Linked DNA regions of Urbifossiella limnaea. The protein of the gene in region 2 interacts with the protein of the main gene of each other region in a pairwise test. Links are inferred from orthologs where the notes say so. Each region holds a gene or a part of one and is shown on either strand. Other genes may lie near its edges.

Evidence for each region.
Region 1: the proteins of nth (region 2) and ETAA1_RS02900 interact in binary tests that used the Escherichia coli proteins (3 or more experiments, as listed by UniProt). The link is inferred for Urbifossiella limnaea from one-to-one orthologs.

The regions. Positions count from the first base shown.
Region 1 is NZ_CP036273.1:671,374-674,915, forward strand. What follows is about bases 168-3,478. They hold ETAA1_RS02900 (pyruvate dehydrogenase (acetyl-transferring), homodimeric type), read right to left. Parts: upstream 3,131-3,478; coding sequence 368-3,130; downstream 168-367. Other genes in these bases: ETAA1_RS02905 (hypothetical protein), read left to right, coding at 3,317-3,478. Outside these bases: ETAA1_RS02895 (2-oxo acid dehydrogenase subunit E2), read right to left, coding at 1-123; more of ETAA1_RS02905, read left to right, coding at 3,479-3,542. UniProt on the Escherichia coli protein: Component of the pyruvate dehydrogenase (PDH) complex, that catalyzes the overall conversion of pyruvate to acetyl-CoA and CO(2).
Region 2 is NZ_CP036273.1:1,418,767-1,421,997, forward strand. The notes cover bases 75-3,074. They hold nth (endonuclease III), read left to right. Parts: upstream 75-1,232; coding sequence 1,233-1,916; downstream 1,917-3,074. Other genes in these bases: ETAA1_RS05670 (enoyl-CoA hydratase/isomerase family protein), read left to right, coding at 75-1,236; ETAA1_RS05680 (NADH-quinone oxidoreductase subunit B), read right to left, coding at 1,977-2,588; ETAA1_RS05685 (hypothetical protein), read right to left, coding at 2,605-2,865; ETAA1_RS05690 (hypothetical protein), read right to left, coding at 2,865-3,074. Outside these bases: more of ETAA1_RS05670, read left to right, coding at 25-74; more of ETAA1_RS05690, read right to left, coding at 3,075-3,113; ETAA1_RS05695 (NADH-quinone oxidoreductase subunit A), read right to left, coding at 3,138-3,231. UniProt on the Escherichia coli protein: DNA repair enzyme that has both DNA N-glycosylase activity and AP-lyase activity. The DNA N-glycosylase activity releases various damaged pyrimidines from DNA by cleaving the N-glycosidic bond, leaving an AP (apurinic/apyrimidinic) site.

The DNA.
Region 1 (3,542 bases), 750 kb from region 2 along the record:
CTTGTCCGTCTCCACGGACAGGACGCTCTGGCCGGCCGCGACCGCGTCGCCGGGCTTGACCAGCACGGCGGTCACGGTCGCCGAGTCGATGCCCTCGCCGAGGCTGGGCAGGCGGAAGTCCATGCGTCGCTCCGCTCCTGTCGTTGGGTCGTCGCACCGGGGCTCGTCCGGCTTCGGTCTTCAGGCCAACGGCCTGACAGCCCTCAGCCCAGGGCAACGCCCTGGGTGGCGTGTGCGGTGGGTCGTGCAGGCCGAAGGCCTGCGAGCCGGCTCCCAGCCCTTCAGGCTGGGGGTGATTCGTACCTCGTACCCAGGGCGTTGCCCTGGGCTGAGGGCTGTCAGGCCGTTGGCCTGAAAACCGTTCGGTCTACACCGTCCACGGGTCCGGGCGGTCGGGGTTCAGGCCCAGGTCGCTGATCGCCTGCTTCACCGCGGCGCGGTCCCACTCGCCGCGGTTCGCCAGCGCCGTCAGCGCCGCGACCACCACGTTCTCCGCGTCGATCTCGAAGAACCGCCGCAGCGCCTTGCGCGTCTCGCTCCGGCCGAACCCGTCGGCGCCAAGCGCCAGCAGCCGGCCGTCGAGGTACGGGCCCACCAGCTCCGGCAGCGCCCGCATGTAGTCGCTCGTGGCGACGATTGGGCCGGCCGTCTTCGCCAGCACCTGCCGCACGTACGGCTCCTTCACCGGCTGGTCCGGATGGAGGCGGTTGAACCGCTCGCAGGCCACGGCGTCGCGCTTCAGCTGCGTATAGCTCGTGGCGCTGTAGACGGTGCTGGCGACGCCGTACTTCTCGGCCAGGATCGCCTGCGCCCGCAGCGCCTCGTTCAGGATCACGCCGCTGCCGAGCAGCTGCACCTCGTGCTTGGCCCCGTCGGGCCGCACCGTCTTGAACGGGTACAGCCCCCGGATGATGCCGTCGCGCACGCCCTCGGGCATGGCCGGCATGTCGTAGCTCTCGTTGTAAACGGTGAGGTAGTAGAAGCACTCCTCGCCGCGGACGTACATCGCGTTGATGCCGTCCTCCACGATCACCGCCAGCTCGTACCCGAACGCCGGGTCGTACGCCCGGCACGTCGGCACGGTCATCGCCATCAGGTGGCTGTGGCCGTCCTCGTGCTGGAGCCCCTCGCCGTTGAGCGTGGTGCGGCCGGCCGTGGCACCCATCAGGAAGCCGCGGCAGCGGCTGTCGGCCGCGGCCCAGATCAGGTCGCCGACGCGCTGGAAGCCGAACATCGAGTAGTAGATGTAGAACGGGATCGTGTTCACGCCGTGCGTGCTGTACGCGGTGCCGGCGGCGACGAAGCTCGCCATCGCCCCGGCCTCGTTGATCCCCTCCTGCAGGATCTGCCCGGTCGTGCTCTCGCGGTACTCCGTCAGCGAGCCCTTATCGACGGGGTTGTACGCCTGGCCGACGGTGCTGTAGATGCCGAACGACTTGTACATCGGCGGCATGCCGAACGTCTGCCCCTCGTCGGGGACGATCGGCACGATCAGCTTGCCGACGTTGGCGTCCTTCATCACCTGCTGCATGAGGGTGACCCACGCCAGCGTGGTGCTCTGCCCCTTGCCGGCCTGGGTGCCGCCGAGGAGCCGCTCGAACGCCTTCGAGTCGGGCGGCTGGCAGGGGGTGAAGACGTTGTTGCGGGTCGGGTTGAAGCCGCCGAGCACCCGCCGGCGGTCGTGCATGTAGCGGATCTCGGGCGAGTCGGGGCCCGGGTGGTAGAACGCCCCGCTCTCGCACTGCTTGTCCGTCAGCGGCAGGCCGAACCGGTCGCGGAACAGCTTCAGCGCGGTCGCCAGGATCTTCTTGTCCTTGTCGGCCTGCGTCATGGTCAGGTCGTTCTCGCCGGCCTCCAGCTTCACCGTCAGCTTCTTCGCCTGGTGGGCGGTGTTCATCCCCTCGGCCCCGGGGATGCCGTACCCCTTCACCGTCTTCACGAGGATCACCGTCGGCTGGCCGTCGTGCTCGGTGGCCGCCTTGTAGGCCGCGTACACCTTCCGCGGGTCGTGGCCGCCGCGCTTCAGGTTGGCGAGCTGGTCGTCGGTCAGGTGCTCGACCAGCGCCTTCAACTCGGGGGTGTTGAAGAAGTACTCGCGGATGAACGCCCCGCCCTTGATGATGTACTCCTGGTACTCGCCGTCCACGACCTCCATCATGCGGCGCTGCAGCGCCCCGGTGTGGTCGGCCTTCAGGAGCGGGTCCCAGTCGCTCCCCCAGATCACCTTGATGACGTTCCACCCGGCCCCGCGGAAGATGCCCTCCAGCTCCTGGATGATCTTGCCGTTGCCGCGGACCGGGCCGTCGAGCCGCTGGAGGTTGCAGTTGATGACCCACGTCAGGTTGTCCAGCTTCTCGCGGCCGGCCTGGCCGATGGCGCCGAGCGACTCGGGCTCGTCGCACTCGCCGTCGCCGAGGTACGCCCAGACGCGCACGTCGTCGGTGCGGGCGAGGCCGCGGTCGCGGAGGTAGCGGTTGAACCGGGCGTGGTAGATCGACATGATCGGGCCGAGGCCCATCGACACCGTCGGGTACTGCCAGAAGTCGGGCATCAGCCACGGGTGCGGGTAGCTGCTGAGGCCGCCGCCCGGCTGCAACTCCTGGCGGAAGTTGTTCAGCTTGCTCTCGTCGAGGCGGCCCTCCAGGAACGCCCGCGAGTACATGCCGGGGCTGGCGTGCCCCTGGTAGAAGACGACGTCGCCGGGGTGCGCCTCGGTGCGGCCGCGGAAGAAGTGGTTCCAGCCGATCTCGTAGAGCGTGGCGGCGCTGGCGAACGTGGCGATGTGCCCGCCGACGTTCGTGGTCTTGTTCGCCTTCACCACCATCGCCATGGCGTTCCAGCGGACGATGCTCTTGATGCGCCGCTCGAGCGCCCGGTCGCCGGGGAAGTCGGGCTGCTCCTCGACGGGGATGGTGTTGACGTACGGCGTGGTGACGCCGACGCTCATCCGGCCGGGGGCCGACTTCGCCACCTGGGCGATGAGGGAGCCGAGGAGGAACTGCGCGCGGTCGGCCCCGCCGTGGCGGATGACCGCCTCCATCGAGTCGAGCCACTCGGCGGTTTCTTGCGGGTCGATGTCCTCCGGCAGGCGGCCGTCGCGGCGGGCCAACGCGTCGGGGGTCACGAGCATCGCGGGAGCCTCGGGGATCGGGGGTCGCCGGGCCGCCCCGGGAGAGGGGTGGGCGGGGTCCGGAGGGGCGGGCGGCGGCGAGTGCGGTCTACGGGTGTTCAACTTGCGTTATCCCTTTACGATAGGCGCGGGGGCCGGCCGCGTCCATGCCGCCCGCCCCGGTCCCGACCCCCGGCGGACGCCCCCATGCACACCGGCTTCATCCTGGCCATTCTGGCGACGACCGCCGCGGCGCAAGGCCCGGCCCCGGTGCCGCTTCCGGCGTGGCGTGTGAGCTCGGACAAGGCCACGATCGGCGGCGCCGCCGCGGAATTGACCCGCCAGACGGGGGTACCGATCGCCGTGGCCCCGGACGTTGCCGAAAAGCCGTGCCCCGGCGTGAAGGCGGCGCCGTTCTGGGACGCGCTCGACC
Region 2 (3,231 bases):
CCCGACGCGCACCACGGAGGGGGCATGGGGCACGTCCGGGTTACGACCGAGTACGGCACCGCCACCGTCTGGCTGGACTTCCCCGGCGAGCCGGTCAACGCCCTCGACCGCGCCCGCCTCGCCGACCTCGACGCCGCCCTCGCCGGCGTCGCCGCGAACCCGCGCACCGACATCGTGGTCCTCCGCTCGGCCCGCGCCGCCGGCTTCTGCGCCGGGCTCGGCGCGAACCTCGGCCTGGCGCACCCGACCGACCGGGCCGCGTTCGCCGCCTTCGGCCAGCGCGTCGCCGAGCGCGTGGCGAGCCTGCCGCAGACCACCGTGGCCTTTCTCGACGGCCCCGTCCTCGGCGCCGGCCTCGAACTGGCGTTGGCGTGCGACCACCGCCTCGTGCTGTCGCGCGTCACCACGCACCTCGGGTTCCGTGGCCCCACGTGCCTCGGCGGCGCGGCCCGGGTGCGGCGGCTCGTCGGCCGCCGCGCCGCGGACGAGTTGCTGACGACGGGCCGAACGCTGTCCGGCCGCGAGGCGGTGCGGCTGGGGCTGGTCGATCACGCCTTCTGCGAGCGGCGCGGGAAGATCGAGTTGCGGACGTTTCTGGACACGCTCGAGCGCCGCGGGTGGCGCCCACGGCGGCGCGTGGAACAGACGGGGCTGGCGGACGAGCGGCGTGTCTTCGCGGCGGCGGAACCGGTGGTCGTGGTGCCGGCGGTGCCGCGGCCGATGCTCAACCCGCTGCCGCCGCTACCGGCCGTGGTCGGGTTGCTGACCGGCGTCGCCGAGGCGGCGCGGTTCGCGGCGGAGGCGGCACTGCGCGGCGGGCGTGTGGTGGCGCCCGACCGGAGCGCAGTGGACACGGCGATCGCGGCGGCGCTGGCCCGCGGGTTCGTGACGCCGTTGGAGGCCGAGCAGGCCCGCGCGCGGGTGACGGCCGACGGCTTCGGCCGGGCCGACCTGGTGTTCACCGACGGGGAGCTGCCGGCGGTCGGGCGGCGGTGCGTGGTCGCCGTCGTGAGCCCACACGCCTACCCGGCGCAACGGGTGGGCTTCGCCCGCAACCGTCGCACGGTCGGCGTCTGCCTTGCGCCCCGGACGCTCCTCCCGCACGCCGACACTGACCCCGACGCCGTCGCCACACTGGCCGAGTGGCTGACCGCGTTCGGGCGCGGCCCGACCGTCCTTCCAGCGCCGCGGCCGGTCGCCGTCCGTACCCGCCGGCCCGCTACCATACCGGCATGACCGACCCCAAGCTGCCCCCCCGCGCCGAGCGCGTCGCGGCCGTGCTCGCGCTCCTCGACGCGCTCTACCCCGCGCCCGAAACCGCTCTCGACCACCAGAACCCGCTGCAACTCCTGGTCGCCACCATCCTGTCGGCGCAGTGTACCGACAAGCGGGTGAACCTCGTCACGCCGGCACTGTTCGCCCGCTACCACACCGCCGCCGACTACGCCGACGCCGAGCCGGCGGAGTTGGAGGAGTACGTCAAGACGACCGGCTTCTTCCGCAGCAAAGCGAAGAACATCCGGGCGTGCTGCCGGCTGATCGTGGACCGGCACGGCGGCGAGGTGCCGGGCACGCTGGAGGAACTGGTGGAGTTGCCGGGGGTCGGCCGGAAGACGGCGAACGTGGTACTCGGAAACGCCTTCGACACGCCCGGCATCACCGTGGACACGCACGTCGGCCGGCTGTCGCGGCGGCTCGGGTGGACGCGGCACACCGACCCGGTGAAGGTGGAGCGGGTGCTGATGAAGCTGTGGCCGCGGGAGCGGTGGACGCTGGCGAGCCACCAGCTGATCCTGCACGGCCGGGCGGTGTGTCACGCGCGGAAGCCGCGGTGTGAGGAGTGCGCCGTGAGTGCGCTCTGCCCCCGAGTGGGAGTCTCCGGGAGTCGGTGGGAGTCTCCGGGAGTGGAGGAGTAAAGCCTCGACGGGTCTGAACTCCTCCACTCCCGGAGACTCCCACCGACTCCCGGAGACTGCCTATTTCGCCGGCTTCGCCCGTTCCTTGTTCTCCGCCGCGAACGCCGTCGCCAGCTCCGGCGTCGCCAGCTCGTCGGGCAGCATCACCGCCCCGGTCCGCGCCGGGACCGGCACCTCGACCGGTTGACCCTTGTGATAATCTTTCATCCGCCGCACCTTGTCCTGGATGCGCATCAGGCCTTCGAGCAGCGCCTCCGGCCGGGGCGGGCAGCCGGGGACGTACACGTCCACCGGAACGACCAGGTCGACGCCCTTGGCGACGTTGTAGCCGTACTTGTAGTACGGCCCGCCGCCGCAGGTGCAGGCGCCCATGGCGATGACGAACTTCGGGTCGGGCATCTGGTTGTAGAGCCGCCGCACGCGGTCGGCCATCTTCAGGTTGACGGTGCCGGCGACGATCATGAGGTCGGCCTGGCGCGGGCTGGCGCGGAAGGCGCCGGCGCCGAACCGGTCGATGTCGTAGCGGGGGGCGCCGGTGGCCATCATCTCGATGGCGCAGCAGGCGAGGCCGAACGTCATCGGCCACAGCGACGACTCGCGCGCCCAGTTCACCGCCTGCTCCAGGCTGGTGACCACGAACCCGTCCTCGAACCGGTTCTCGAAAAGGCCCATCACGGCTCCCGGGAGGTCAGCGGCCGAACCGAATCACGTCGGTGACCCGGACCCGACGGGTCGTGAGGTTGACGTGGAACGTAATCATCAGCACCGACACGAACGCGACCCGATACCCTCCGACCCGTGACTCGCCGACGTCGAGCGGCTCGGAGGCTAGCCGGGCGTTGAACCCCTCGACCGCGCCGGCCATCCGGTCGCGCGACGGCACGTCGAGCGAGACGTAGATACGTGTGAGCTTGTCGAGGATCGGTTCGAGCCACTCGTACTCGAACATTACGCCTCCCGCAGCGCGCGGAGGCGGGCCATCACCTCTTCTCCCGTGACCCACTTGGCATTCGGGTCGTTCAGCCGCCGGTCCATCTCTTCGTCGGTCACCCCGAGTTCCGGAAACATCATCCCGGGCCTTGGGGCCGGGGTGAACCGACCGAGCAGTTGCCCGTCCGCGTCGCGGAGCTCGACTTCGACTCCGGTCGTCCGGGCGAGAATCGCGGCGCTTGTCGGGTCGGGAATGGTGACTGACATCGCGAGAACCTCACGGGGCCGAAGTCATTCTACCGCTTGCTGTCCAGCGGTGCTACGGACCCACTCCAGGTCGCCGCGGCGCCACAGGTACGCGAACCCGACCAGCAGCACGCCGAAG